Regions from separate parts of the Streptomyces sp. NPDC059142 genome, predicted to be linked through region 1. Evidence: riboswitches for the same ligand, from Rfam matches in the RefSeq annotation. Region 1 holds a riboswitch; each other region holds the start of a gene.
The links. Region 1 has a riboswitch for cobalamin ahead of ACFXPK_RS04350 (CoA-acylating methylmalonate-semialdehyde dehydrogenase). Riboswitches for the same ligand answer to the same signal wherever they lie in the genome.
Positions count from the first base shown of each region.

Region 2: linked by a shared signal. The riboswitch ahead of ACFXPK_RS26230 (CbtB-domain containing protein) and the one ahead of ACFXPK_RS04350 (CoA-acylating methylmalonate-semialdehyde dehydrogenase) in region 1 are both predicted to bind cobalamin.
Region 3: linked by a shared signal. The riboswitch ahead of ACFXPK_RS18730 (ribonucleoside-diphosphate reductase subunit alpha) and the one ahead of ACFXPK_RS04350 (CoA-acylating methylmalonate-semialdehyde dehydrogenase) in region 1 are both predicted to bind cobalamin.
Region 4: linked by a shared signal. The riboswitch ahead of ACFXPK_RS17070 (cobalamin biosynthesis protein) and the one ahead of ACFXPK_RS04350 (CoA-acylating methylmalonate-semialdehyde dehydrogenase) in region 1 are both predicted to bind cobalamin.

Region 1 covers NZ_JBHZDA010000006.1:33,572-40,581, reverse strand. The annotation lists gene ACFXPK_RS04365 (ATP-binding cassette domain-containing protein) at 1-24, opposite strand, end outside; gene ACFXPK_RS04360 (ABC transporter permease) at 21-968, opposite strand; gene ACFXPK_RS04355 (ABC transporter substrate-binding protein) at 1,065-2,591, opposite strand; cobalamin riboswitch at 2,708-2,888, opposite strand; cobalamin riboswitch at 3,516-3,703, shown strand; gene ACFXPK_RS04350 (CoA-acylating methylmalonate-semialdehyde dehydrogenase) at 3,886-5,409, shown strand; gene ACFXPK_RS04345 (acyl-CoA dehydrogenase family protein) at 5,415-6,563, shown strand; gene ACFXPK_RS04340 (enoyl-CoA hydratase/isomerase family protein) at 6,560-7,010, shown strand, end outside.
Region 2 covers NZ_JBHZDA010000090.1:18,149-25,158, reverse strand. The annotation lists gene ACFXPK_RS26260 (RtcB family protein) at 1-522, shown strand, start outside; gene ACFXPK_RS26255 (SDR family NAD(P)-dependent oxidoreductase) at 529-1,302, opposite strand; gene ACFXPK_RS26250 (hypothetical protein) at 1,490-1,984, shown strand; gene ACFXPK_RS26245 (Mut7-C RNAse domain-containing protein) at 2,001-2,735, opposite strand; gene ACFXPK_RS26240 (GlsB/YeaQ/YmgE family stress response membrane protein) at 2,999-3,262, shown strand; gene ACFXPK_RS26235 (histidine phosphatase family protein) at 3,266-3,997, opposite strand; cobalamin riboswitch at 4,020-4,175, shown strand; gene ACFXPK_RS26230 (CbtB-domain containing protein) at 4,213-4,452, shown strand; gene ACFXPK_RS26225 (CbtA family protein) at 4,497-5,321, shown strand; gene ACFXPK_RS26220 (NAD(P)-dependent oxidoreductase) at 5,311-5,946, opposite strand; gene ACFXPK_RS26215 (TetR/AcrR family transcriptional regulator) at 6,143-6,862, shown strand; gene cbiE (precorrin-6y C5,15-methyltransferase (decarboxylating) subunit CbiE) at 6,904-7,010, shown strand, end outside.
Region 3 covers NZ_JBHZDA010000048.1:3,106-10,115, reverse strand. The annotation lists gene ACFXPK_RS18740 (SDR family oxidoreductase) at 1-729, shown strand, start outside; gene ACFXPK_RS18735 (ribonucleotide-diphosphate reductase subunit beta) at 815-1,834, opposite strand; gene ACFXPK_RS18730 (ribonucleoside-diphosphate reductase subunit alpha) at 1,825-4,269, opposite strand; cobalamin riboswitch at 4,415-4,557, opposite strand; gene ACFXPK_RS18725 (YbdD/YjiX family protein) at 5,017-5,217, opposite strand; gene ACFXPK_RS18720 (carbon starvation CstA family protein) at 5,292-7,010, opposite strand, start outside.
Region 4 covers NZ_JBHZDA010000041.1:13,161-20,170, forward strand. The annotation lists gene ACFXPK_RS17060 (putative cobaltochelatase) at 1-1,724, opposite strand, end outside; gene ACFXPK_RS17065 (cobyric acid synthase) at 1,825-3,420, opposite strand; gene ACFXPK_RS17070 (cobalamin biosynthesis protein) at 3,417-4,424, opposite strand; cobalamin riboswitch at 4,461-4,580, opposite strand; gene ACFXPK_RS17075 (hypothetical protein) at 4,701-4,964, opposite strand; gene ACFXPK_RS17080 (anion permease) at 4,977-6,248, opposite strand; gene ACFXPK_RS17085 (class II aldolase/adducin family protein) at 6,389-7,010, shown strand, end outside.

The sequences.
Region 1 (7,010 bases):
TGCGGCCGGCGGGCGGGTGGTCACGCGCGTTCCTCCCGCTGGGGGGTCAGCCGGGCGACGGTCAGGTCGGCGAGAAGGTTCACGACCAGAGCCGTCGCGGCGAAGAGCAGGGCGTATCCCTGAACCGCCGGTATGTCGCGGTTCTGCACCGACTCGACGAAGCCCGTACCCAGTCCGCGGACGGTGAACAGCGACTCCACCACGACGGTGCCGCCGAGCAGTCCGTCCACGCAGCGCGCGAGTTGCTGCACCGACGGGGCGAGACACCCCGGCAGCACATGGCGGAGCACGATGGTGCGTTCGTGCAGGCCGAGAAGCCGCAGATGGCGGACGACGGGGCTGGTCATCCGGGTGGCGACACCGATGCGGACCTGCCGGGTCAGGTCGCAGAGCTGCCGTGCGACCAGGACGGCGACCGGCAGGACGAGGACCGTGGGGGCGGAGAGCACCTCGGTGCCGCCGAGGCCCGCGGCGGTGGCGGGCAGTAGCCCGAGTCCCGCGCTGAGCCAGGCCGTGAGGAGCAGGCCGAGCACGAACTCCGGTACGGAGTGCAGCGCGAGTACGCAGGCGTTGAGTGTCCGGTCGGCGAAGGATCCCTCGCGCAGCCCCGTCAGGACACCCAGAGCGAGGGCGAGGGGGATGAGCAGTGCCAGTGCCACGGCGGTCAGGACGGCCGTCGCGGCGAAACGGTCGCCGATCTCCTGGGTGACGGGGACGCCGGTGACGAGCGACTGCCCCAGGCGCATGTGGCACAGGTCGATGACCCAGTGGAGGAAGCGCGTGGTGACCGGCTCGTCGAGTCCCAGTTCGGTACGGGCCAGACGCTGCTGCTCGGGCGTGCCCTGCTCGCCGAGGACGGCGTCGACGGTGTCGCCCGGCAGGAGCGAGGTCAGGGCGAAGACCGCGACCAGGACCACTGCGCCCTGCGCGACGGCCGTGGCGGTCCTGATCAGCGCGTAGCGTGTCATCCCCGACGGCCGCCACGTCCGCGCCGGGCGGGGTGCTCCCTCGTACGTGGGCGTCATGCGACACGGTCCGTCGGACGTGTCGCACGGGGCGGGCCGTCAGGAAATGCGGACACGGTCGAAGCGCGCCCAGTCGCAGGAGTTGGGCGGCGCGGCCCGAAGCCCGGTGAGAGTGCCGCTGTGGCCGATGTTCCAGTCGCTGAAGGCCCACACGAGCTGGCCGCTGCGGTCCCTGGCGCGATGTTGCGCCCTGGCGAGAAGGTCGAGGCGCGTCTTCTCGTCGCGGGTGGCGGACGCCTGGGTGAGAAGCCTGTCGAAGGCCGGGTCGTCGTATCCGGTGAGGTTGTTGGGTGCGTCGGCGCGCAGCCGGGAGCGCAGGTGCGTGGTGACGGGCAGGGTGGCGGTACGGCTGTGAGCGGCGACGCCCTTGGTCTTGATCTCGCCGAAATACGTGGCGGCCGAGCGAACGTGCGGGGTGACCTTGAAACCGATGTCCTTCAGTTGGCCGGCGATGAGTGAGGATGCGTTGCCCCAGGTCGGGTCGGCATCGCTGGTCTCCAGGGCGATCGTCAGGCCGTTCGCGCCCGCTTCCTCGACCAGCGCGCGGGCCCGGTCGACGTCACGTTCCCGCGCGGGCAGGCCGGCTGGGTATCCGCGCAGTCCCTGCCCGAAGAGGTCGTTGCCCGCGGTGCCGTGTCCGGCGAGGGCGACTTCGACGAGCCGGTCCCGGTCGAGCCCGAGGGTGAACGCCCGGACGAGGCGTGGGTCGTCGAAGGGAGCCCGGTTGAGCCGGAGCAGGACGGCCTGCATGGTGCTCAGCCTCGTCCGCAGGACGCGCAGCCCGTCGCGGCCGGCCAGCCGCGTCGCCGAGGCCGCTGACAGATCGTGGGCGTAGTGCACCTGTCCGGACAACAGGGCGTTGAGCCGCGCCTGTTCGTCGTTGACCGGTACGAACTCCAGTTCCTCGATGTCCGGCCCGCCGTCCCAGTGGTCCGACCACGCGGTGAACAGGGTGCTGCCGCCCGGACGGAAGGAGCGGTAGCGGAAGGGACCCGAGCCGATGGGCCTGTCGAAGTCCTTGGTGTCCTTCGGGACGATCTCGGTGCCGGCAGCGCCAAGCGCCGCCGGGAACTCGAAGTCGGCCGCGGTGAGGACAAGGGTGAGGTCTCGGCCGGACGCCCGGCTCGCGCTGAAATCGACGCCGGCGAAGAGCTGTTGGGCCGATGCTCCGGTCGCCGGGTCGGCTATACGCCGATAGTTCCACAGAACGTCGGCCGCGGTGACGCGCCTGCCGTCGTGGAACCGGGCGTCCCGCAGACGTACGCGCCAGCGGCTGCCGGAGCTGTCGCTCTCCCAGCTCTCGGCGAGCCTCGCCTGGACCGACATGTCGTCCTTGTACGTCAGGACGCTGTCGTACAACGCCTTGGCGCGGGCCTGGTCGATGAAGAGCGGAGCTGTGTGCGGGTCCAGGGTCTCCTGCGACCCGCCCGCGCTGAAGGCGGCGCGCAGCCTGCGTCCCTGGGAGGAGCCGGGGGCGTTGCCGGGGGAGCAGCCCGCCAGAGCCGCTCCGGCGGCGAGCGCACCGGCCCCGGTCAGGAGCCGGCGGCGCGCAAGGGGAAACGTCATGGTGTGCCGAGCCTTCCACTGGGTTCCGGACACCGGAACAAGCAGAAAGACGCCCCGGTCGGCCGCCAGTTCGCGACGCGCATCACAGACCTCTTCCTGGGGAGTCCACGCCCCGGACAGTTGGTGAAGCGACGGGCCAGTCTCCTGGCTGCCGGATCGCCGCTCGCCCCGCCTTCCGGCCGGTGGGCCGTGGCATAGGGGGTCGCTCCCCGGTCACAGTGGCGGGACCGCGCCGGACTCGCACCGGCTTCCTGGTTCCCGTCGCTCAGGTGTACGCCGCGCATTATGCCTGACCATCGTGTCGGCCCGGAGTGCCCCATCCCGTATCGATCCTGATTACCCGTATATCGGAGTGGCTCTTACCCGGGCTGGCTTTTGGTGCTCGCCGCGATGACGGGGCGCGTAGGGCCTTCGCGGGCCCTGGGGGCGGGTGACCGCTTCCCGCACCCTCGGAGCCCTGCCCCTCCTCCGCAGGGCTCCGTTTCATCGAGGCCATGTGGAAAGTCGTGAACTGGCGGTACGTCGCCAAGCGTCAAGCGTCCGCCAAGGAGCGCGCCCACAGCCTCCTGCTCGGGCCCTGACGGTACAGAGCGTGTACAGATGTTCTGCTCGTGATCGTCTTCTCGCCCTTCACCAGCAGCGGGCGGGCACATCCAAGGGACCCCGGGATGCCACTGCGGCGCAGATGGGCCCAGCCGGGCAGGCGGGTGAGCAGGTCCGCCTCCCGCAGGGTGCGCTCCGGCGGAGAACCGCACGGCAGGACCAGCACCACGTCCGGCGGTGCTGACCACCTTCCGGCGTGATGCCCGCCGGGCTCGTCTCCGTGCCCCGGCGCGCTTCGCCGCGCCCCGTACGGACGCATCCGGAAACCCCTGACCAGCGGCGAAGGCGACAGGCGGTCTCGGAGGCTAGATTTACTAGGACGTCCAACTATATAGTCGCGGTGAAGGCCCGCGGTGCAGGGAAGCCGGTGTGATTCCGGCGCGGTCCCGCCACTGTGACCGGGGAGTACGCCGTCGAGCAGGACGCCACTGACGAGCTGGATGTCGGGAAGGCGGACGGCGCGCGCTGATCCGGGAGTCAGGATACCGGCCGTGGGATGTTCCGTGTTGTCCACGAGGATGGAGCTGACACGCATGGCACCGGTGTGTACCCACAACCCTGGTGAACCCGCCCTCTGACGGGACTCCGGCCATACGCGATCTCGCGCCCCCGGTATCCGTACGCCACCCGCGTGCGTGTGCGGTGACGGCGTGTGCCATCCCCGGATCCCTCCTGACGAGAGCAGGCAGTCATGGTCCGCGAGCACGAACGCGCCTCCGCGCGCGAGTTGACCCACTTCGTCGGCGGCAAACACACCCGGGGCACCTCGGGGTCCTACGGCGAGGTGTACGACCCCAACACCGGCGAGGTCCAGGCCCTGGTGCCCCTCGCGAACCGCACCGAGGCGGAGGCGGTCATCGCCGATTCCGCCAACGCGCAACCAGAGTGGGGCGAGTGGAACCCGCAGCGCCGCGCCCGGGTCCTGATGCGATTCCTCCAGCTCGTCGAGCAGGAGAAGGACGGACTGGCCCGGCTGCTGTCCGCCGAGCACGGAAAGACCATCGCGGACGCACACGGCGACATCCAACGCGGCCTGGAGGTAGTCGAGTTCGCCGCAGGTATCCCACATCTCCTCAAGGGTGAGTTCACCGACAACGCCGGCACCGGCATCGACGTCCACTCCCTGCGCTCCCCGCTCGGAGTGGTCGCGGGAATCACGCCGTTCAACTTCCCCGCGATGATCCCTCTGTGGAAGGCCGCCCCCGCCCTGGCCTGCGGCAACGCCTTCATCCTCAAGCCCTCCGAGCGGGATCCGTCCGTCCCGCTGCGGCTCGCCGAACTGTTCCTGGAGGCAGGGCTGCCGCCCGGTGTCCTCAACGTCGTCAACGGCGCCCGCGAGACCGTCGACACCCTTCTCGAAGACCCTCGCGTGGCAGCGCTCGGTTTCGTCGGCTCCACCCCGGTCGCCGCGCACGTCTATGCCACCGCGGCGGCTCACGGCAAGCGCGCCCAGTGCTTCGGTGGCGCCAAGAACCACATGATCGTGATGCCGGACGCCGACCTCGACCAGGCAGTGGACGCCCTGATCGGCGCGGGGTACGGATCGGCGGGCGAGCGGTGCATGGCGATCTCCGTCGCCGTCCCGGTCGGTGAGGACACCGCGGACGCGCTCGTGGCCCGGCTGAAGGAGCGCATCGGTTCGCTGCGGATCGGCCGCAGCGACGACCCCGGGGCCGACTTCGGTCCACTGGTCGGCCAGGACGCCGTCGACCGGGTCCGCTCGTATGTCGACCTCGGGGTCGAGGAGGGTGCGGAACTCGTCGTGGACGGAAGGGACTTCGTCCTGCCCGGTCATGAGAACGGCTTCTTCGCCGGCGCGTCGCTCTTCGACCGGGTCACCCCGGCCATGCGTATCTACCAGGAGGAGATCTTCGGCCCGGTCCTCACGGTCGTCCGGGCGGCGGACTACGAGGAGGCCCTGCGCCTGCCCAGCGAGCACCTCTACGGCAACGGTGTCGCGATCTTCACCCGGGACGGTGACACCGCACGCGACTTCACCCGGCGCGTGAACACCGGCATGGTCGGTGTCAACGTGCCCATCCCCGTGCCCGTCGCCTACCACACCTTCGGCGGCTGGAAGCGCTCCGGATTCGGCGACCTCAACCAGCACGGGCCGGACGCCATCCGCTTCTACACCCGGACGAAGACCGTCACCTCGCGCTGGCCCGCCGGCCTGCGGGAAGGCGCGAGCTTCACGATCCCCACGATGGGGTGAGCGACATGACCAGCACCCTGCTCACCGAGGACCAGCAGGCCCTCGTGGAGACCACGCTCGACTTCGCCCAGGACCACCTCGCCCCGCACGCCCTGGACTGGGACCGCGACAAGCACTTCCCCGTGGACGTGCTGCGCAAGGCGGCCGGACTCGGCCTCGGAGGCGTCTACGTCCGTGAGGAGTCCGGAGGAGCGGGCCTCAGCCGAGCCGACGCCGTCCTCGTGTTCGAGACCCTTGCCTCCGGTTGCCCGTCCATCGCGGGCTACCTCTCCATCCACAACATGGTCGCCTGGATGATCGACCACTACGGCGACGACACCCAACGCGAGCGGTGGCTGCCGCGCCTGTGCGCCATGGACGACCTGGCCAGCTACTGCCTGACCGAGCCGGGCGCCGGCTCGGACGCGGCAGCCCTGACCAGCCGCGCCGTACGGAAGGGCGACGGCTGGGTACTCACCGGCGTCAAGCAGTTCATCTCCGGTGCCGGAGCCTCCCAGCTGTACGTCGTGATGGCCCGCACCGGCGGTGAAGGTGCCGACGGGGTGTCCGCGTTCCTCGTCGACAAGGACGACACCGGCCTCTCCTTCGGGCCGAACGAACGGAAGATGGGCTGGAACGCCCAGCCGACTCGTCAGGTCGTTCTGGACGGCGTACGGCTGCCCGCCGGCCGCCTCCTCGGCCGCGAGGGCGAAGGCTTCCGTATCGCCATGAACGGCCTCAACGGAGGTCGGCTCGGCATCGCCGCCTGCTCCCTGGGCGGCGCCCGCAGCGCCCTCGACCGCAGCCTGGTCCACCTCGCCGACCGCGAGGCATTCGGCGCGCGGCTCCTGGACGCGCAGGCCCTGCGCTTCCGGCTCGCCGACATGGCGACGGAACTCGCCGCCGCTCGTGCCCTGGTCCAGCAGGCCGCACAGGCACTCGACCGGGGCGATCCGCAGGCGCCGTACCTGTGCGCGATGGCGAAGCGGTTCGCCACCGACACCGGCTACTCGGTCGCCGACCGTGCGCTGCAACTGCACGGCGGCTACGGCTACCTCAGCGAGTACGGCATCGAGAAGATCGTCCGTGACCTGCGGGTCCACCAGATCCTGGAAGGAACCAACGAGATCATGCGCGTCATCGTGGCCCGCGGTCTGACCGAGGCGTTCGGATGAGCGACGTCCTGCTGCGTACGCGCGGCCACGCCGCGCACATCACCCTCAACCGCCCGGAGGCCCTGAACTCCCTGACCCACGAGATGGTGCTCCGTATCGACGAGGCGCTCAGCGAGTGGGAGCACGACCCGGCCGTCGGGACCGTCGTCCTCACCGGCGCGGGGGAGCGTGGTCTGTGCGCCGGTGGCGACATCCGCGCCATCCACGACGACGCCCGGGACGGCGACGGAGCAGCCTCGGCCGGCTTCTGGCGTGACGAATACCGGCTCAACGCCCGGATCGCCCGCTACCCGAAACCGTACGTCGCCGTGATGGACGGGATCGTGATGGGCGGCGGCGTCGGTGTCTCCGCGCACGGCAGCGTCCGTGTCGTCACCGAGCGGTCCCGGATCGCCATGCCGGAGACCGGCATCGGCTTCGTCCCCGACGTCGGCGGCACCTACCTCC
Region 2 (7,010 bases), on a different contig from region 1:
TACCGGAACGATCTCTTCTGGGCGCAGGAGTACGCGAAGTACAACCGCGCGATCATGATGGGGCTCTTCCAGGACGTGGTCCGCAAGGAGTTCAAGAAGGCCCGGGTGACCTTCGACCCGGTGATCTCCTGCCACCACAACTACGTGGCGGAGGAGCGGTACGAGGGCATGGACCTGCTGGTCACCCGCAAGGGCGCGATCCGGGCGGGAAGCGGGGACTTCGGGATCATCCCGGGGTCGATGGGCACGGGCTCGTACATCGTGAAGGGGCTGGGGAACGAGGCGTCGTTCAACTCCGCCTCGCACGGGGCGGGCCGCCGGATGAGCCGTAACGCGGCCAAGCGGCGCTTCTCGACCCAGGACCTGGAGGAGCAGACCCGGGGCGTGGAATGCCGTAAGGACTCCGGGGTCGTGGACGAGATCCCGGCCGCGTACAAGCCCATCGAGCAGGTCATCGATCAGCAGCGGGACCTCGTGGAGGTCGTGGCGAAGCTGAAGCAGGTGGTGTGCGTGAAGGGCTGAGCGGGCTCACCGCTCGCGGTGGACCTTCGTGTTGGACGCCTGGGCGCGCGGGCGCAGGAGCAGGAGGTCGACGTTGACGTGGCTCGGGCGGGTGATCGCCCAGGTGATCGTGTCGGCCACGTCGTCGGCGGTGAGGGGTTCCGCGACGCCTTCGTAGACCTTGGCCGCCTTCGCCTCGTCGCCGCGGAAGCGGGTGGTGGCGAACTCCTCGGTCCTGACCATGCCGGGGGCGATCTCGATCACGCGGACCGGGGTGCCGACGATCTCCAGGCGGAGGGTCTCGGCGAGGACGTGGGCGCCGTGCTTGGCGGCGACGTAGCCCGCGCCGCCCTCGTACGTGCCGTGGCCGGCCGTGGAGGAGAGGACGACGACCGTGCCGTCGCCGCTCGCGGTGAGCGCGGGGAGCAGGGCCTGGGTGACGTGGAGGGTGCCGATGACGTTCGTCTCGTACATCTGCCGCCAGTCCGCCGGGTCGCCGGTGGCGACGGGGTCGGCGCCGAGTGCGCCGCCCGCGTTGTTGACCAGGACGTTCACGGAGGGGAAGCGGTCCAGCTCGGCGGCGAAGGCGTCGACGGCGGCGCGGTCGGTGACGTCGAGCGCGTACGCGGTGGCCCGGTGGCCCGCGGCGGTGAGTTCCGCGGCGAGGGCCTCGATGCGGTCCTTGCGGCGGGCCGTGAGGACGACGTGGTGGCCCGCGGCGGCGAGGTGCCGGGCGGTGGCGGCGCCGATGCCGCTGCTCGCTCCGGTGATGACGGCGGTGGGGGTCCCCGTGGCGCTCATGACGTAACTCCTCGCGCGTGTGATCGACTCCGGCCAGGATAGGCGGGGCGCGGCCGGAGGGGGCGGGGACCCGGAGGACGGCGCAGCGGAGCGCGCGGGGGCGGGCGGGCTGCCATGCGGGTGATGTGGGGCGTGCCGGGCGGGCGCCTGGCCCGGATGACAGTGTGATGATCACTATCTTCCGCTCATGGGTGTCCTGCGGAAAGTGGTGCTGGTACTGGTCTCGGCCGCCACGGCGGTGGTCATGGGCGCGGCTCCGGGTGCCGGAGCGAGCGCGCCGGGGCGGAGCGGGGAGGCCCCCGAGGCCGATCTCGCCCATCACGGGCATGTGTCGCTGTCGGGCGGACGTCTCACGGTTCTGCTCGGCTCCGAGAACCACGGGCCGTCCGGGCTGGCCGGCGCGACCGTACGGCTCGACTTCTCGGCCGCGGTGACCGAGGGCGGGCCGCTGCCGCCGGCCTGTCTGTGGGGCGGCGACCGTACGGTCCTGTGCCGTACGGGGCGGCTCCGGCCGGTCGGGCGGAGCGAGGAGCTGACGCTCGACCTGCGGACGGCGGGCACGCCGGACGAGATCGTCGTACGGGTCGACACCGCGTGGAACGGCGGCGCGGACGACCCCAACCCCGAGAACCACCGGCACCGCGTCCTGGCGCCGGACACCGGGGACCGGTACGTCTTCTGACCCGGCCGGACCGCCGTTACGCCGCCGCGCCGCCGAACTCGCGTACCGCGTCGTCGACGATCGCCGCCAGGCGGGCGTGGTGGGCGCCGCGCCAGTAGACCCGTCCGCAGGCCGCGCAGCGGGCGAAGACGTCGTAGCCGCGCTGGGTGCCGTGCTGGAGCTGTTCCTGGACGGACTCCTTGTCCGCCGGGCCCAGGGCGCCGTTGCAGGCGGTGCAGCGGGTCCAGGGGGCGAGGACGGGGGCGAAGCGCTGGAGGACGTCCCTGAGCTGGTCGTCCGGGCGGTCGCTGTAGATGTACGCGCCGGCCCAGATCTCGCGGCGGCGCAGCAGTCCGCGGTCGCGGGAGAGCAGCACCCGGCGTTCGGCGGCGGAGAGCGCGGCCAGGGCCGGGTCGCCCAGGTCCTCGCTCTCGTACGCCGCGTCGACGCCCAGCAGCCGCAGGCGGCGCGCGAGGGTGCCGAGATGGACGTCGAGGAGGAAGCGCAGGGGCGCGCCGGGCACGGTCTGCGGGCGGGGCACGGAGCGTACTTCCACGGATTCGCCCGCGGCCGGGATGTGGGAGAAGGGCACCTCGCGGCCGTCGACCAGGAGCGGCCCCGCCTCGGTGAGCGGGACGCCGAGGGATTCGACGGCGTGGCCGAGGGTGGACGAGCCGTCGGTGCGCAGGGCGGTGCGTCCTTCGCGTCGCTCGGCCGGGACGAAGAGGCGCAGTTCGGGGGCGAAGGCGATGTGGATCTCCGGTCCGTTCACGCTGTCAGGATGTCACCGCGCGGCCGGGCGGGCCAGGGATTTCCGGGGGCGGGCGGGGGAGTACGCCGTGGGCGGGGCCCCGACCGTCGCGGTGAGGGCGCGGACGAGGTGGGCCTGGGCGCCGCTGCGGTAAGTCCCCCTGGGATGTGGGGACTTGGGGGCGCGGGGGCCGGTGCGGCGGTGGTGAGGATTCGGCGGCTCCAGGGCGGGCACACGTTCCGCTAGCACCACTTTCGACAGTAAGTGGGCGAAGAGGAGGGGACATGGAGATTTCCGGCATTTTCGTTGCCATCGTCGTCGGCATCGTCATCGGTGTGCTCGGACGGCTCGTGGTGCCCGGGCGCCAGCGCATCGGGGTGCTGTGGACCATCGGCGTCGGTATCGTCGCGGCGCTCGTCGGTACGTTCATCGCGGCGGCGTTCGGCGTCGCGGACACCAAGGGCTTCGACTGGATCGAGCTGATCATCCAGGTCGGTCTGGCGGCCGTGGGTGTGGCCGCCCTGGACCGCGCCAAGGGCCGCGGCTGATTCTCAGTTCTCCTCCCCGGCGCCCCCGTCGGCGAGCGGACGGCCGCTGAGCAGGTTCCAGCGGCCGTTCCGGCCGGTGAGTTCGATGGCGGTGAGCGGCCGTACGTCGAGCCGCCAGAACGTCGCCGCGGCCGTGCCGAGCGCGTGGACGGTGGCGGCGCGGACGATGTCCGGCTCGGCCACGGCGACCACGCGGGGGGTGTCCTGGCCGAGTGTGTCGAGCCACCGGCCGACGCGGGCCTGGAGCGCGAGCAGGGTCTCACCGCCGTGCGGCGCGGCGGCGGGGTCGGTGAGCCAGGCGTTCACCTCCCGCGGTTCCGCGGCGGCGACCTCGTCGAGGGTCCTGCCCCGCCAGCGGCCCATCGCCCAGGGCGCGAGGTCCGGCAGTGGCCGGGCGTCCAGGCCGAGCAGACGGGCGGTGGCACGGCAGCGGGGCGTGGGCGAGACGTACAGGGCGGCGGTACGGGCGGTGCGGAGGAAGTCCTCCCGTACGGCCTCGGTCTGGCGCACCCCGGCGGCGTCCACGGCGCCGTCGTCCTGCGCGGCGCACCTGCCGCCGGCCGTCGCGGCGCCGTTCCCCGCGGCGTCCACGGCCCCGCTCTCCACGGCCCCGCTCTCCACGGCCCCGCTCCCCGGCGCCTCGGGGGCCCGGCCCTCCGGCGGTTCCTCGCCGAAGCGGGCCGCGCGCAGGGCCGGTCCGATGGCGGGTGAGACGAGCAGCACGCGGATCGTCATGACAAGGGCCCCCTTGGCCCGTCTGCCGGTTCGCGGTACCTTCACGTCGATATCCACGACGGCGAGACGGAAGTCCGGTGAGATTCCGGCACGGTCGCGCCACTGTATGCCGGGACCGGCCGCGTGCCATGCGGCGGGGGCCCGGTGAGTCAGACCCGAAGGCCGTCGTTCGAGCTCCATGCAACGGGACGCGAGTTCCCCAAGGAGGATTTGTCATGGCGTCGTCCATAGCGTCTACGACCGGGGCCGTCGCGCCCACCTCGTCCACCGCCGCCGTACCGGCTCCGCTGCCGCTGCGCGCCGTTCTGCCGTGGGCGGTCTTCGTCGGCACCCTGATGCTGGTGCTGCTCTACTTCGTCGGCGCCGAACAGGGCGCGACGTCGGTGATCTCCGGCGCCGGAGTGCACGAGTGGGTGCACGACGGCCGTCATCTGCTCGGCTTCCCCTGCCACTGACCTGACGGCTTTCACGGAGCACGAGAGTACGGAGATATACGCGCATGCATGCCTCCACCGTCAGAATCCTCCTGGTCCGCGGCATGGTCGCGGGCGTGCTGGCCGGGCTTCTCGCCTTCGCGCTGGCCTACTTCGCGGGTGAGCCGTCCGTACGGGACTCCATCGCGCAGGAGGAGAGCAGGTCGGCCCCGGCGCATCAGCACGGCGCTGCGGGAGACTCCGCCGCGCCCGAGGAGGAGGAAGAGGAGGAACTGGTCAGCCGGCCCGTCCAGTCGACGTTCGGGCTCGCCACCGGCGTCCTGGTGTACGGAGTGGCCCTGGGCGGTATCGCCTCGCTGGTCTTCGCCGTGAGCCTGGGCAGGATCGGCCGGTTCGGGCCACGGGCGACCGCCGCGCTGGTCGCGGGCGCCGCCTTCACCACCGTCTATCTGGTGCCGTTCCTGAAGTATCCGGCGGCGCCGCCCGCCGTCGGCAACCCCGACACCATCGGCAGACGCACCACGCTCTTCTTCCTGATGATCCTGCTCAGCGTGTTGCTGGCGGTCGTCGCCGTCATCGCGGGCCGACGGCTGGCGCCACGGCTCGGGAACTGGAACGCGTCGCTCGTCGCCGGTGGCGGTTACGTGGCCGTGGTGGCCCTCGCCTGTCTGGTGCTGCCCGCCAACTCCGACGCCGTGCCCGCGTCCTTCCCCGCCGCGCTGCTCTGGGAGTTCAGGCTCGCGTCGCTGGGTGTGCAGGCTCTGCTGTGGACGGCCTTCGGGCTGATCTTCGGCGCGCTGGCCGAGCGGGCGCTCCGGCCGGGGGTGGATTCCGCCGCATCCGGTGCCGTGCCGGCCGCCGCCGGGGCCGTGGGGGAGGTCACTCGCTGACGCCCACCACGTGGCACACCGTCTGCGGCGCCGCCATGAAGTCGAGCATGGCGCGGGCGACATCGGCGCGGGCGATGCGGTTGCCGGGCGGGCCCGCGTCGATCGCGTGCCGGTAGACGCCCCGGCCCGTGCTGTTCGTCAGCCGGGGCGGCCGTACCGACGTCCAGTCGAGTTCGCTGTCGGCCAGGGTCCGTTCCATCAGCTCCAGGTCGGTGTACATCTCCCTGAGGAGCACCCACATCATGGGCGTGATCACCCGGTGTGCGAGCCGGGTCCGCGCCACTCCCGTACGGTTCAGCGGCGCCGCGCTCACCACGACGAGGCGCCGCACCCCGGCCGCCGACATCGCCGCGACCGTCGCCCGCGCCGAGGTGTACGCGGGCCTGACCGGGTCGTGGCGGGCGGTGGGGCCCACGCCCGAGAGGACCGTGTCGACGCCTTCGACGACCTCCCCCACCGAGCCCGCGTCGAGGGCGTCCGTGCGCAGGACCGTGAGCTTGTCGCCCGTCAGATCCATCCGGGCCGGGTCCCGCACCCCTGCTTTCACCCTGTGGCCGTCCGCCAGGGCGTGGACGACGATCTGCCGTCCCACGCCGCCGGTGGCGCCGAGCACCGCGAGATTCATTGGCCTCTCCCTTCCTCGTGTCCTTGTGTCCTCGTGTTCTCGTGTTTTCGTGGTCTTCTTCGGTTCCGTTCTCGGTCCGTCTTCGCCCGTCTTCGGCGTTCGTCCGCTTTCGGGCTTCTTGTGACGTGAGTGGACACTTACCCCGGTAAGTGAACGCTCACTCACAGGATGAAATGAAATCAGTACGATCCGTGCCATGGATGAAGAAGCCGCTTCCCCGCCGCCCCTGACCGGTGGCGCCCTGACCCGCTCGCGGATCCTCGACGCGGCGGCGCACCTGATGAGCAGCGTCGGACTGACCCGTACGACGACCAAGCAGATCGCGCGCGAGGCGGGCTGCTCCGAGGCGGCGCTCTACAAGCACTTCCACGACCAGCAGGACATCTTCGTCCGCGTACTGCACGAGCGCGTCCCGCGCTTCACGGACGCGCTGGCCCGGCTGCCCGGGCGCGTCGGCGAGGGGGAGGTGGCCGGGCACCTGGAGGAGGTGGCCCGGGTGGCGGTCCTCTTCTACCGGCGTTCGTTCCCGATGGCCGCGTCGCTCTTCGCCAGCCCCGGACTGCTCGCGGCCCACCGCGCCAGGCTCGATCTCACCGACGCGGGCCCGCAGGAGGCGACCCACTGCCTGGCCGGCTATCTGCGCGCGGAACAGGAACGCGGCCGGGTGTCGGCGGGCATCGACCCCGACGCCGCGGCGATGCTCCTGATCGGCGCGTGCTTCCACCGCGCGTTCCTCGACCTGTTCTTCGCGCCGGACCCCCCGGAGGGCGTGGTGCGCCCCGCGGACGAGGCGGACTTCGCGCGGGAGACGGTACGGGCGCTGCTCGCGGGCATCGAGCCGCGGCAGGCGCCGAGCCGCACGCCGGGGGCGGGCGCCGGGGCACCCGTCGCGGGGCTGCGGGCGGGCGGACAGTAGAGTGCGGGGTCGGTCTTCTCCCAGTTCAGAGGTGTACGGCAGTGAGTGTCCCGCCCCCTGATTCCGCCTCGCGCACACCGGTGACCGTGGTCGGGATCGGCGCCGACGGCTGGGCCGGGCTCTCCGGCGCCGCGCGGGAGGCGCTGCG
Region 3 (7,010 bases), on a different contig from region 1:
ACGCAGCGGCTGGCGCTGGTCACCGGCGCCAACAAGGGCATCGGGTTCGCGGTCGCCGAAGGGCTCCTCGGGATGGGGATGACGGTCTTCCTCGGCGCCCGGGACACGTACCGCGGCACCTCGGCCGTGTCCGCCCTGGCCGCGCGTGGCTACGACGCGCGCTTCGTCCAGCTCGACGTCACCGACCAGGCGTCGGTCGACGCGGCGGCCGAGACGGTCGCCCGCGAGGCCGGCGGTCTCGACATCCTGGTCAACAACGCCGGGGTGCTCGCCACGCCCATCCACAAGCCGAGCCGGACCTCGGTCGACGAGATGCGCGGCACCTACGAGATCAACGTGTTCGGCGTCGTGGCGGTGACCAACGCGATGCTCCCGCTGCTCCGCCGGTCCGCCGCCGCGCGCATCGTGAACCTGACGAGCAACCTCGGCTCCGTCTCCCTGGCCGCGTCGAACCGTGCGTTCCCGCAGTTGCTGGCCTACAACTCCTCGAAGGCGGCCCTGAACGCCCTCACCGTCACGTACGCCAACGAGCTGCGCGCCGAGCGGATCCTCGTCAACGCCGTCTCCCCGGGGTCCGTGGCGACCGACCAGAACGGGCACGCGGGCGCGCTGACCGCCGCGGAGGGGGCCCTGCTGCCCATCCGGATGGCGACCCTGCCGCCCGGCGGCCCGACGGGCACCGCCGTCACCGCCGACGAGGATCTGAGCCACCATCCCCTGCCCTGGTGAGCCGGGAGGGACACGGCGGCGGGGCCGGTGCGGGGAGAGATCTCCTCCGCACCGGCCCCGCCCCGGGTCCGGACCGGCCCGCCGACTAGAAGTCGTCGTCGAAGCCGACCGTGCCCTCCACCGCCACCTGGTACGCCGACGGGCGCCGCTCGAAGAAGTTCGTCAGCTCCTGCACGCCCTGCAACTCCATGAACGCGAACGGGTTCTGCGACCCGTACACCGGCGGGAAGCCGAGGCGCTGGAGCCGCTGGTCCGCCACGCACTCCAGATACGCGCGCATCGACTCCGTGTTCATGCCGGGCAGCCCGTCGCCGCACAGGTCGCGGCCGAACTGGAGCTCCGCCTCCACCGCTTCCTTCAGCATGTCCGTGACCTGCTGCCGCAGCGCGTCGTCGAACAGCTCCGGCTCCTCCTTGCGGACCGTGTCCACGACCTCGAAGGCGAAGTTCATGTGCATGGTCTCGTCACGGAAGACCCAGTTCGTGCCCGTGGCCAGGCCGTGCAGCAGACCGCGCGAGCGGAACCAGTAGACGTACGCGAACGCCCCGTAGAAGAACAGGCCCTCGATGCACGCCGCGAAGCAGATCAGATTGAGCAGGAACCGGCGCCGGTCCGCCTGTGACTCCAGGCGCTCGATCTTCTCCACCGAGTCCATCCAGCGGAAGCAGAACTGCGCCTTCTCGCGGATCGACGGGATCTCCTCGACCGCGTCGAAGGCCGCCGCGCGGTCCTCCGGGTCGGGGAGATAGGTGTCCAGCAGCGTCAGATAGAACTGGACGTGTACGGCCTCCTCGAAGAGCTGGCGCGAGAGGTAGAGCCGCGCCTCCGGGGAGTTGATGTGCTTGTAGAGCGTCAGCACCAGATTGTTGGAGACGATCGAGTCGCCCGTCGCGAAGAACGCGACCAGCCGGCCGATCATGTGCTGCTCGCCGGGGGACAGCTTGGCGAGGTCGGCGACGTCGGAGTGGAGGTCGACCTCCTCCACCGTCCAGGTGTTCTTGATCGCGTCGCGGTAGCGCTCGTAGAAGTCCGGGTAGCGCATGGGGCGCAGCGTCAGCTCGAAGCCCGGGTCCAGGAGGTTCTTCTCGGTGGTCATTACTGGCATGCCTCGCAGGACTCGGGGTTCTCCAGGGAGCAGGCGATCGCCTCGTCGGCCGGCGTCGTCTGTACGGGGATGGGGGTGGCGGCGGGAGCGGACGCGGGGCTCGGCGCCGAGGGCCCGCCGGCCGCGCGCGCGATCCGGGTCGCCGGGCGCGAGCGCAGGTAGTACGTGGTCTTCAGCCCCTTCTTCCAGGCGTACGCGTACATCGAGCTGAGCTTCCCGATGGTCGGCGTCTCCAGGAAGAGGTTCAGCGACTGGCTCTGGTCCAGGAACGGCGTACGCGCCGCCGCCATGTCGATCAGTCCGCGCTGCGGGATCTCCCACGCCGTACGGAACAGCTCGCGCACCTCGGCCGGGATCCAGGTGAAGCCCGCCACCGAGCCGCTGGACTCGCGCAGCGCCTCGCGCGTCTGCGCGTCCCAGACGCCGAGCCGCTTCAACTCCTCCACCAGGTAGGAGTTGACCTGGAGGAACTCCCCGGAGAGCGTCTCGCGCTTGAAGAGGTTCGAGACCTGCGGCTCGATGCACTCGTACACGCCCGCGATCGACGCGATGGTCGCCGTCGGGGCGATGGCCAGGAGAAGGGAGTTGCGCATACCGGTCCTGGCGACCCGGGCGCGCAGCGCAGCCCAGCGCTCGGGCCAGTGCAGCTCCACGTCGTAGTGGTCGGGGTGGAGCACCCCGCGCGCGGCGCGCGTCTTCGACCAGGCGGGCAGCGGGCCGCTGCGCTCGGCGAGGTCGCAGGACGCCTCGTAGGCGGCGAGCATGATCCGCTCGGCGATCCGGGTGGAGAGCGCGGCGGCCTCGGGGGAGTCGAAGGGCAGCCGCTTCTTGAAGAAGACGTCCTGGAGCCCCATTGCGCCCAGGCCCACCGGGCGCCACTTGGCGTTGGAGCGGCCCGCCTGCTCGGTCGGGTAGAAGTTGATGTCGACGACCCGGTCGAGGAAGGTGACGGCGGTACGGACGGTCTCGTCCAGCCGCTCCCAGTCGATCTCGCCGGTGGCCGCGTCCACGAACGAGCCCAGGTTGACCGAGCCGAGGTTGCAGACGGCCGTCTCGCCGTCGTCCGTGACCTCCAGGATCTCCGTGCAGAGGTTGGAGGAGTGGACGGTGTGGCCGGGCTCGGCCGTCTGGTTCGCCGTACGGTTCGACGCGTCCTTGAAGGTCATCCAGCCGTTGCCGGTCTGCGCGAGGGTGCGCATCATCCGGCCGTACAGCTCACGCGCCTTGATCGTCCTGCGGGCGAGACCGTCGGCCTCCGCCTTGCGGTACGCGGCGTCGAACGCGTCGCCCCACAGGTCGACCAGGTCCGGTACGTCCACGGGCGAGAACAGCGACCATTCGCCGTCCGCCTCGACCCGGCGCATGAACTCGTCGGGGATCCAGTGCGCCAGATTGAGATTGTGGGTACGGCGCGCCTCCTCGCCCGTGTTGTCACGCAGTTCGAGGAACTCCTCCAGATCCGCGTGCCAGGTCTCCAGGTAGACACAGGCGGCGCCCTTGCGCCGGCCGCCCTGGTTGACGGCGGCGACGGAGGAGTCGAGGGTCCGCAGGAACGGGACGATGCCGTTGGAGTGGCCGTTCGTCCCCCGGATCAGTGAACCGCGCGAGCGGATACGGGAGTACGACAGGCCGATGCCGCCCGCGTGCTTCGAGAGCCGCGCGACCTGGTGGTAGCGGTCGTAGATCGAGTCCAGCTCGTCCAGCGGCGAGTCCAGCAGGTAGCAGGACGACATCTGCGGGTGACGGGTGCCGGAGTTGAAGAGGGTGGGGGAGGAGGGGAGGTAGTCCAGCCGGCTCATCAGCCGGTAGAGCGCGGCGACCTCGTCGAGCGCGTGCGCGCTCTCGTCCTCGGCGAGCCCGGCGGCGACGCGCAGCATGAAGTGCTGGGGCGTCTCGATCACCTGGCGGGTGAGCGGGTGCCGGAGCAGATAGCGGCTGTAGAGCGTCCGCAGCCCGAAGTAGCCGAAGCGGTCGTCCGCCGCCGGATCGATCAGCGCGTCGAGGCGCTCGGCGTGGCGGGTGACGAAGGCGGCCGTACGGTCCGCGATCAGGCCCTCGCGGTGGCCGACGGCGACGGACGCGGAGAACGACACGGCGCCCTGGGAGGCCGCCTCGTCGGCGATCGTACGGGTGAGCAGCCGGGCGGCGAGACGGGAGTAGGCCGGATCGTCGGAGATCTGTCCGGCCGCCGCCTCCGTGGCCAGCTCGCGCAGCTCGGCCTCGTCCGAGCGGGCGTTGCGGCCGCGCAGCGCGGCGGCGGCGATCCTGCCCGGGTCGGCGTCGGGCAGATCGGCGGTCAGCTCGGTCAGGGTCCGCAGCAGCGCGGTGCCGGGGGCGTCGGACTGCCCGGCTGCGGTCGCCGCTCCGTTCCCGGCCCCCGCCTCCGCAACCGCCGCCGAGACAACTGAAACCGGATCCGCTGGCGCGATGGTCACGTGGTGCTCTCCCTCGCTCGGCTCTGGGCCACGAGGAGGCACGGGTCCGCGCACGCGGACGCACCCCTGCCCTTGAGGGGAGGCACACCGCGCCGCGTCCACCGGCCCAACCGCGAGGCCCGGACGTCTGGGCGCCCGGATCGGTCGAGCCGGACGCACTGCCGGCAGGTGTTCGGACTGGCGGGCACGACAAAGCGCGCCACAGTACACCGTTGCGGGACAGTTCCGGATTCACACCGGATTCCCCTGCGTCGACAGCGAGGTCGAGCATACATCTGGGGGGCGCGCGCTGCGTCACCCCCCAGATGTTGTGTCGTGGGTCGCTTCGCCCCGTGATTGTCGGACCCCTCCGCTATCGTCATGAGGACAAGGCGGAGGTATCCCCATGACGGTCATCGACTACGAATCCCAGATCCATCCCGAAGAGTTCGACGAGGCCACCGCGATAACGGCCCGCACCATCACGAGTATCCGGCTGGACTCATCGACGGGAAGATCAGGAGCAGGGTCGTGCCGGACGGGGACCACGGACGCATCGTGCAGTGGCTGACACGTATCCGTATGCGGTCCCGCCCGGAGCTGTGGCTCCGAACCGGTCGGGATCACGCTGGAGACCGGGCAGCTCAAGGACTGGGTGCGCTGAGCTGACGACGAACGGGCCGCCGGACCCGTGGGAGAGGTCCGGCGGCCCGAGGTCCGCGCAGTGCGGCCAGGCTGCCCGGTGCGGGCAGCCTGCCCGGTGAGGGCTCAGCAGCAGCGGAACCCCTCGCGCGGATCGGCCTCGCGGGCGTCCGTGCGGCTGCGTTCGAACGCGCGGCGGGTCATGATCTCCCCCGCCGGGCCGCCCGCGCCCGCGTGGGCCCGCGCGTGGGCCACGTAGCGCTCGTACGCCGACTCGCCGGTGAACTCCCGCACGTACCAGCGGATCCGCCGCGCCACGTGCCGCAGCCGCTCCGCCGTGTCGCGCGGGCGACTTCCGGCCCCGCTTCCGGTCGGGGTTCGGGGGCCGTTCCGTAGCCCGGTCACGCCGGGCCCGTTCCCGCCGGGACGGTCTCCCGCTCCCTGGTGGCCTCGGCGGCGGCCAGCTCGGCCTTCTCCTCCTTGGTCGGGATCATGCCGGCGGGGGCGACGATCCTGGACTCGGTGTACGGGACCTCCGTCAGCCGGGCGCTCTCCGGGTCGCGGATCGCCTTGAAGCAGACCCGTCCCGCGTCCGCGATGACCACCAGGATGAGGACCGCGAAGATGGCCGAGAGGACCCCGTCCACCGTGGAGTTGGTGACGACGGTGTGCATGTCGTCCATGGTCTTGGCGGGGGCCAGCACCTCGCCCCGGTCGATGGCCGACTGGTACACGTCGCGCTGGGTGAAGAAGCCCACCCTCGGGTCGCCGGAGAAGATCTTCTGCCAGCTCGCGGTGAGGGTGACGGCGGCGTCCCAGGCGAGCGGCACGGCCGTCACCCAGGCCCACTTCAGACGGCCGGACTTGACCAGCAGCGTGGTGCAGACGGCGAGCGCCACGGCCGCCAGGAGCTGGTTGGCGATGCCGAAGAGCGGGAAGAGCTGGTTGATGCCGCCCAGCGGGTCGTGGACACCGACCCAGAGGAAGTAGCCCCAGCCGCCGACCACGACCGCGCTGGCGAACCAGACGCCGGGCTTCCAGCTCACCTGGCGCATCGGCTTGTACACGTTGCCGAGCATGTCCTGGAGCATGAAGCGGCCGACACGCGTCCCCGCGTCCACCGTGGTGAGGATGAACAGCGCCTCGAACATGATCGCGAAGTGGTACCAGAACGCCTTCATGGCGGTGCCGCCGACGACCGACGAGAAGATCTCCGCCATGCCGAGGGCGAAGGTCGGCGCCCCGCCGGTCCGCGAGAGCAGACTCGTCTCCTCGACGTCCTTCGCCGCCTGGGCGAGCTGGTCGGGCGAGATGGTGAAGCCCAGGTTCGCGACCGCCTGCGAGGCGGACTCGACCGTACCGCCGATGACCCCGGCGGGGGAGTTGACCGCGAAGTACAGACCCGGGTCGATGATGCAGGCGGCGATCAGCGCCATGATCGCGACGAACGACTCGGTCAGCATCGCGCCGTAACCGATCATCCGGATCTGGGTCTCCTTCTGGACCATCTTCGGCGTCGTGCCCGAGGAGATCAGGGAGTGGAAGCCCGAGAGCGCGCCGCACGCGATGGTGATGAAGACGAACGGGAACATGGACCCGGCGAAGACCGGTCCGTCACCGCGGCTCGCGAACTCGGTGACCGCGTCCATCTTCATCGTCGGCAGCGCGATCGCCACGCCCAGCGCCAGCAGCACGATCGTGCCGACCTTCATGAACGTCGACAGGTAGTCGCGCGGTGCCAGCAGCATCCACACCGGGAGCACGGAGGCGAGGAAGCCGTACGCGATCATCCAGATGACCAGCGTCCCGGCCTCCAGCGTGAAGGTGTCGGCGAGCGAGGACTCCGCGACCCAGCCGCCCGCCACGATGGCGAGCAGCAGCAGCGCCACCCCGATGAGCGAGACCTCGGTGACCCGGCCGGGGCGCAGGATCCGCAGGTACACGCCCATGAAGAGGGCGATCGGGATGGTCATGGCGATGGAGAAGACGCCCCACGGCGAGTGCGCCAGGGCGTTGACGATGACCAGCGCCAGCACGGCCAGCAGAATGATCATGATCATGAAGACGGCGATGAGCGCGGCGGCGCCGCCGAAGGGGCCGATCTCGTCCCGGGCGATCTG
Region 4 (7,010 bases), on a different contig from region 1:
CCGCCCGTCGGCAGCGACTCCAGCCGGGCCGCCGCCGCGTCCACCGAGGACGTCGGGGGCAGCGCCAGCTCCGCGTCCTTCCCCCGGAAGGTGATCAGACCGACCTTGTCGCGCCGCTGGTACGCGTCGAGCAGCAGCGACAGCACCGCGCCCTTCACGGCGCTCATCCGCCGCCGCGCCGCCATCGAACCGGAGGCGTCGACCACGAAGAGCACCAGATTGCCCTCGCGCCCCTCCTTGGTCGCCTGCCGCAGATCGTCCCCGCGCACCAGCAGACCGGGCCCGCTGCGCCCGCGCGCCCGCTGGTGCGGCGCCGCCGCCTGTACGGTCGCGGCGAGATGCAGCTTGGTCAGCGTGCCCCTGGGCCGCCGCGAACCGGTCGTCCTGCCCCGCTCGGTACGGGCCCGGGAGCGGCGCCCCGCCGCACCCTCGCCCAGCCCCGGCACGCTCAGCACCTTCGTGCGGAACGGCTCGGCGGACCGTACGGGGGACTGCTCACCGGCCCCGGCGCGCGGCTGCCCGCCCGCGGGCTCGGGCGGTGCCTCCTGCGGGGCGTCCGACTCCTGGGGCGCGGGCGTGTCGTCGTGCGCGGGAGCGTCCTGCGCGGGCGTGTCGGGTGTCTCCGGGCCGCCCTGCGGCGGCTGTCCGCCCCCGCCGCCCGGCCCGTCGGGGTCGTCGGGGCCCTCGGGCCCGTCGGGATCCGGGTCCTCGTCGCCCCGGAACTCCTCCAGCGTGTCGTCGAGCTTCTCCTCGTCGAGCCCCGGCGCGTCGAAGGGGTTACGGCGCCTGCGGTGCGGCAGCGCCAGCAGCGCCGCCTGCCGCACGTCGTCGGCGGTGACGTCCGTACGGCCCGCCCACGCCGCCAGCGCCGTCGCCGTCCGCGCCATCACGATGTCCGCGCGCATTCCGTCCACCTCGAACGCGGCGCAGGTCGCGGCTATCTGGCGCAGCGCCGTGTCCCCGAGGCACACGGTCGGCAGCAGCGCGCGCGCCGCGGCGATCCGCTCGCGCAGCGCGGTCTCCTCGCCGGCCCAGCGCGCCGCGAACCCGGCCGGGTCGTCGTCGTACGCGAGCCGCCGCCGCACCACCTCCACCCGCTGATCGGGCTCGCGCGACGCCGCGACCTCGACGGTCAGCCCGAAGCGGTCCAGCAACTGAGGCCGCAGCTCGCCCTCCTCCGGGTTCATCGTCCCGACGAGCAGGAAGCGCGCGGCGTGCCGTACGGAGACGCCCTCGCGCTCGACGTACGAGGCGCCCATGGCCGCCGCGTCCAGCAGCAGGTCCACGAGGTGGTCGTGGAGCAGGTTGACCTCGTCCACGTACAGCACCCCGCGGTGCGCGTCCGCGAGCAGCCCCGGCTCGAACGCCTTCACGCCCTCCGACAGGGCCCGCTCGATGTCCAGCGCCCCCACGAGCCGGTCCTCCGACGCGCCCACCGGCAGCTCGACCATCCGCGCGGCGCGCGCCGCGCCGGACGTGTCCCCGTGCGGCCCGTCCGGGCACCGCGGATCCGGCGCCGCCGGGTCGCAGCTGAACCGGCACCCCGTCACCACCGGCACCTCGGGCAGCAGGGCGGCCAGCGCCCGTACCGCCGTCGACTTCGCCGTGCCCTTCTCACCCCGTACGAGAACGCCGCCGACCGCCGGACTGACCGCGTTCAGCAGCAGGCCGAGCCGCAGATCGTCCATCCCCACCACGGCGGTGAACGGAAAGGGGGTGCTCATAGGCTGATCGCTCCTTCGAATGACTCATCGGTGACCGGACGGCGTCCCACGGTGTTCGGTCCCACGGTGTTCGGACCCACCGTGTTCGGACCCACCGTGCTCACGGGGCTCCCGGAGGGATGAACGGCAGTCCGGCCGGGGCGCCCTCCTCGATCAGGCGCAGCAGCGCGGCCGTGTCCGCGTGCTCCTCGACGAGGTCGGCGAGGAGTTCGAGCTGTTCCTCGCGCAGCGCGCCGAAGCCGGTGTCCGGCGCGGGGACGAACCGCCGGCCCGCCGTCCGCGCCACCTCCGCCAGGAACCGCCGCCGGAAGGCGTCGCTCTCCAGCGCCCCGTGCCAGTGCGTGCCCTGGACGGCGCCGACCCGGCAGCCGTCCAGCGCCCGCCCCGCCGGGTCCGTGACAAAGGCGTCCCCGCCGCGCACGTCCGCGACGCCGTGGTGGATCTCGTACCCCTCGACCGGCTCGCCGAGGGCCACTCCCGAAGGCCGCGCGAGGGTCTTCTCCCGCGCGAACCTGACCCGTACGGGCAGCAGTCCGAGCCCGGCCACCTCACCCGCCCGGGACTCCACCTCGTCGTGGATCCGCTCGCCGAGGATCTGGTAGCCGCCGCAGATCCCCAGCACGGGGCGGCCCTCGGCGGCCCGCAGGGCCAGCGCGTCGGCCAGGCCCCGCTCCCGCAGCCACGCCAGCGCCCGCACCGTGCCGCGCGTGCCCGGCACGATCACCAGGTCCGCGTCGACCAGCTCCTCGGGCCGGTCCACGAACCGCACCAGGACCCCGGGTTCGGCCGCCAGCGCGTCCACATCGGTGAAGTTCGACATCAGCGGTACGGCGCAGACCGCGACCCGCAGCACGTCCGCGCCGTACGGGGGAGCCACCACCGACTCGCGGGCGCCACCGCGCAGCGAGATCCGCAGCCCGTCCTCCTCGTCGATGCCCAGACCGTGCCGGAAGGGCAGCACCCCGAGCGTCGCCCGCCCGGTCAGCCCGCGCAGCATGTCGAGCCCCGGCTCCAGCAGCGAGACATCGCCCCGGAACTTGTTGACGAGATACCCGGCCACCAGCGCCTGGTCCTCCGGGCCGAGCAGCGCGGTCGTCCCGAAGAAGGAGGCGAAGACCCCGCCCCGGTCGATGTCCCCGACCACGACCACCGGCAGCCGCGCGGCCCGTGCGATCCCCATGTTCACGATGTCGGTACGGCGCAGATTGATCTCGGCGGGGCTGCCGGCGCCCTCGCAGATCACGGCGTCGTACGTGGACCGCAGCTCCGCCAGGCAGGCCAGTACGGGTTCGAGCAGCGCCTCCCGGCCGCCGCCGTGCAGCGTCCTCCCGGGGGCCGGCCCGCCGGGCGCTCCGAAGAATCCGCGGGCGCTCAGCTCGCCGACCGGCTTGCCCATCAGCACCACCTGGCTGCTGCGGTCGCTGCCCGGCTTCAGCAGGACGGGGTTCATCAGCGCGGTCGGCTCCACGCGCGCGGCCTGCGCCTGCATGGCCTGGGCGCGCCCGATCTCCGCGCCCTCGCGGGTCACGAACGAGTTCAGCGACATGTTCTGGCCCTTGAACGGCGCGACCTTCACCCCCCGGCGCGCCAGCCAGCGGCAGATCCCCGCCGTGACGACGCTCTTGCCCGCGTCGGAGGTCGTGCCCGCGATCAGCAGCCCTCCGCCGAGCCCCGTGCCCCCGCTGTTCCGGCTCATCCGCGCCTCCTGGTGGTGAGGGCCGCGCGCACCGCGCCGTACCCGAGACGGCCCGTGACACAGACCGCGAGAGCGAGCACGTTGACCCGGCGGGCCAGCCGCACGGCGCGCTCGATGTCCTGGACCCCGACCGGGCGTCCCGCGGCGTTCAGGACGGGGCGGTGCTCCACGCGCCCGCCGTACGCGAGCGTCCCGCCGAGCCGTACCCCCAGCGCCCCGGCGAACGACGCCTCCACCGGGCCCGCGTTGGGGCTCGGATGGCGGTGCGCGTCCTGCCGTACGGCCCGCAGCGCGCCGCGTCTGTCGGGCCCGGCGGCGACGGCCAGCGCGGCGGTGAGCCGGGCCCCCGGCCATCCCGCGACGTCGTCGAGCCGGGCCGAGGCCCAGCCGAACCGGCGGTGCCGCTCGCTCTTGTGACCCACCATCGCGTCCAGCGTGTTCACGGCCCGGAACCCGGCGAGCCCCGGCACCCCGGCGACCGCGCCCCACACCAGGGCGCCCACGACGGCGTCGGAGGTGTTCTCGGCGACGGACTCCACGACGGCGCGGGCGATCTGCGCCTCGTCCAGGGCGTACGGGTCGCGCCCGCACAGATGCGGCAGGCGCCGCCGGGCGGCTTCGAGGTCCCCGGCGGCCAGCGCGGCGCCCACGGTCCGCGCCTCACGGCCCAGCGAGGCGCCCCCGACGACGGCCCAGGTGGCGGTGGCGGTCAGCGCCACGGAGGCGGCGGGGCTGCGGCGTACCGCGGTGGCGGCCAGTGCCGCGGCCCCGGCGGCGCCTCCGGCGCAGAGCACGGTGTGCAGCGCGCCCCAGCCGCGGTGGTCGCGCCACAGCGCGCGCTCGACGGCCCCGGCGGCCCGTCCGAAGGCGGCCACCGGATGGCCCCGGCGCGGATCGCCGAAGAGCCGGTCGCCCAGCAGGCCGAGGGCGGCGCCGTACGCGAAGACCCGCTCGGCGGCAGGGGCGGCTGAGCCGCCCCGCGCGGCACAACCGCAGCCAGGCATGGCGAAGTGTCCTCACTCAGGGTCCGCGCCCCGGTTCGACGTTCGGAGTACGACGGCGAGAGTTCCTGGCTCCTGGAGGCATGCTCACAGTGACAGTGGCGGGACCGCGCCGGATTCGCACCGGCTTCCTCTGCTGCCGTCGTCAATGGCCCCGGAAGTCCACCACGCTCCGCAACACCCGTCAACTCATCCTTGACCTGCGACGGGACAGTGTGCGGAGCCCCACATCGGGCCGGTCGGCCGATGCGGGGCTCCTGGGGCGTGGTGCTCGTGGGCTCAGGCCACGATGAGGCTGATCCCGTACGCGACGGCCCCGGCGCAGAGCGCGAAGCACAGGTAGGCGCCGGCACGGGCCGCGAGCGGCGCGGGGCCGGTGGCGGGGGTGGAGGCGGCGGCCGAGGTGGAGGCCGGTCCCGGCGCGGCCGTGGAGCCGCGCTTGGCGAGGCCCACGATGCCCAGGGTGAACAGGCCCACGAGGGCGACGGTCGCCACGAGGCTGACGCCGAAGACGGAGGCGAGTGCTGCCCAGTCGATGTCCATGGGGTCGTTTCCTTACACCGTGGCGGGGCGGGCCGGTTCGGCCTGGTCCGGGGCGGTGGCCGCGGGGGCCGGGATGGTGGCCGAGAGGTCCTGGCCGGGGGCGCCCGCCGGGGGAGGCGGGGTGACGGCCGCCATGGCGGTGGTGACCACCCCGGCCGGCTCGGCGGCGGAGCCGGTGGTGGCGGGCTCGTCGGTGACGTTGGTGTGGTCGACCGGGCGGCGGCGCGAGGCGAGCCAGATCCCGGCGGAGCCGGCGACCAGCAGGATCGCGACGACGGTGATGCCCCAGGTGCCCTGGCCGGTCAGGAACTCGGCGCCGGCGGCGACCAGTCCCGCGGCCGGCAGCGTCAGCCCCCAGGCGACGAACATCCGGGTCGCGGTGGACCAGCGCACCACTCCGCCCTTGCGGCCGAGTCCCGCGCCCATCACGGCGCCGGAGCAGGACTGCGTGGTGGAGAGCGAGAAGCCCAGGTGCGAGGAGGCCAGGATGACCGTCGCGGCGCTGGTCTGGGCGGCGAAGCCCTGCTGCGGCTGGAGGTCGGTGAGGCCGGTGCCCATGGTGCGGATGATGCGCCAGCCGCCGAGGTACGTGCCGAGGGCGATCGCGACGCCCGCGGAGACGATCACCCACAGGGGCGGGTTGGAGCCGGGGGCCAGGACGCCGCCGGTGACCAGGGCGAGCGTGATGACGCCCATCGTCTTCTGCGCGTCGTTGGTGCCGTGGGCGAGGGAGACGAGCCCGGCGGAGGCGATCTGCCCGGCCCGGTACCCCTTGGCGGTGGCCTTGTCGTCCGTACCGCGACCGATCCGGTACGTCAGCTTCGTCGCCAGCAGGGCGGCGAGTCCGGCGACCACGGGAGCGGCGAGCGCGGGGATCAGGACCTTGGTGACCACGACCCCGCCGTTGACGCCGGAGGCGCCGACGGACATCAGGGTGGCGCCGATCAGGCCGCCGAAGAGCGCGTGGGAGGAGCTGGACGGGAGTCCGAGCAGCCAGGTGAAGAGGTTCCACAGGATGGCGCCGACGAGCGCCGCGAAGATCACTTCTGTTCTGATGCCCTGTTCGTTGATGAGCCCGCCGGAGATCGTCTTGGCGACCTCCACGGACAGGAACGCGCCGACGAGATTCAGGACCGCGGACATGCCCACCGCGACCTTGGGCTTCAGAGCGCCGGTCGAGATGGTCGTCGCCATCGCGTTGGCGGTGTCGTGGAAACCGTTCGTGAAATCGAACACGAGAGCTGTCACGATCACGATCGCGAGCAGCAGCGTGATGTGTTCCATTGACCCAGGACCCAGGCAATCGTTCGACGTCGGTGGCCTCGGTGAACGTAAGGAGTCAGGGTGAACGGAAGATGAACTGGGTGGGTCTACGGAGTGACCCACTCCGTGGAGATCCCGGCGGCGCCTGGCAGGATCGGCGTATGACGGATGAGCGGACCGGCGAACACGGCGAACTGACCGGCGTACCAAGCGAATCGGCGACCGGAGCGGGCGAACCGGCGACCGGACGGGACGATCTGGAACGGGCCTGGGCGGAGCTGGTCGCCACCGCCCGCAGAACGGCCTCGGAGGGGCTGGTCGTCGGCACCTCGGGCAATGTCTCGGTCCGGGTCGGCGACCTGGTCCTCGTCACCCCGAGCGGAGTGCCGTACGACCGGCTCGCACCCGGCGACGCGATCGCGGTCGACCTCGCGGGACGGCAGGTCCTCGGCACCCTCGCCCCCACCAGCGAACTCCCGCTCCACCTGGCCGTATACCGCGACACGTCCGCGACGGCCGTGGTCCACACCCACGCCGTGCACGCCACCGCGGTCTCCACCCTCGTCCCCGAACTCCCCTTGATCCACTACATGGCGGCGGCCCTCGGCGGCCCGGTCCGCGTCGCCCCGTACGCGCTGTACGGCTCGGCGGAGCTGGCCCGCGGGATGTGCGAGGCCCTGGTGGACCGCACGGCCTGCCTGCTGCGCAACCACGGCACGGTGGCGTACGGCGACACCCTCGCCCAGGCGTACGACCGCACCGCTCAGCTCGAATGGATGTGCC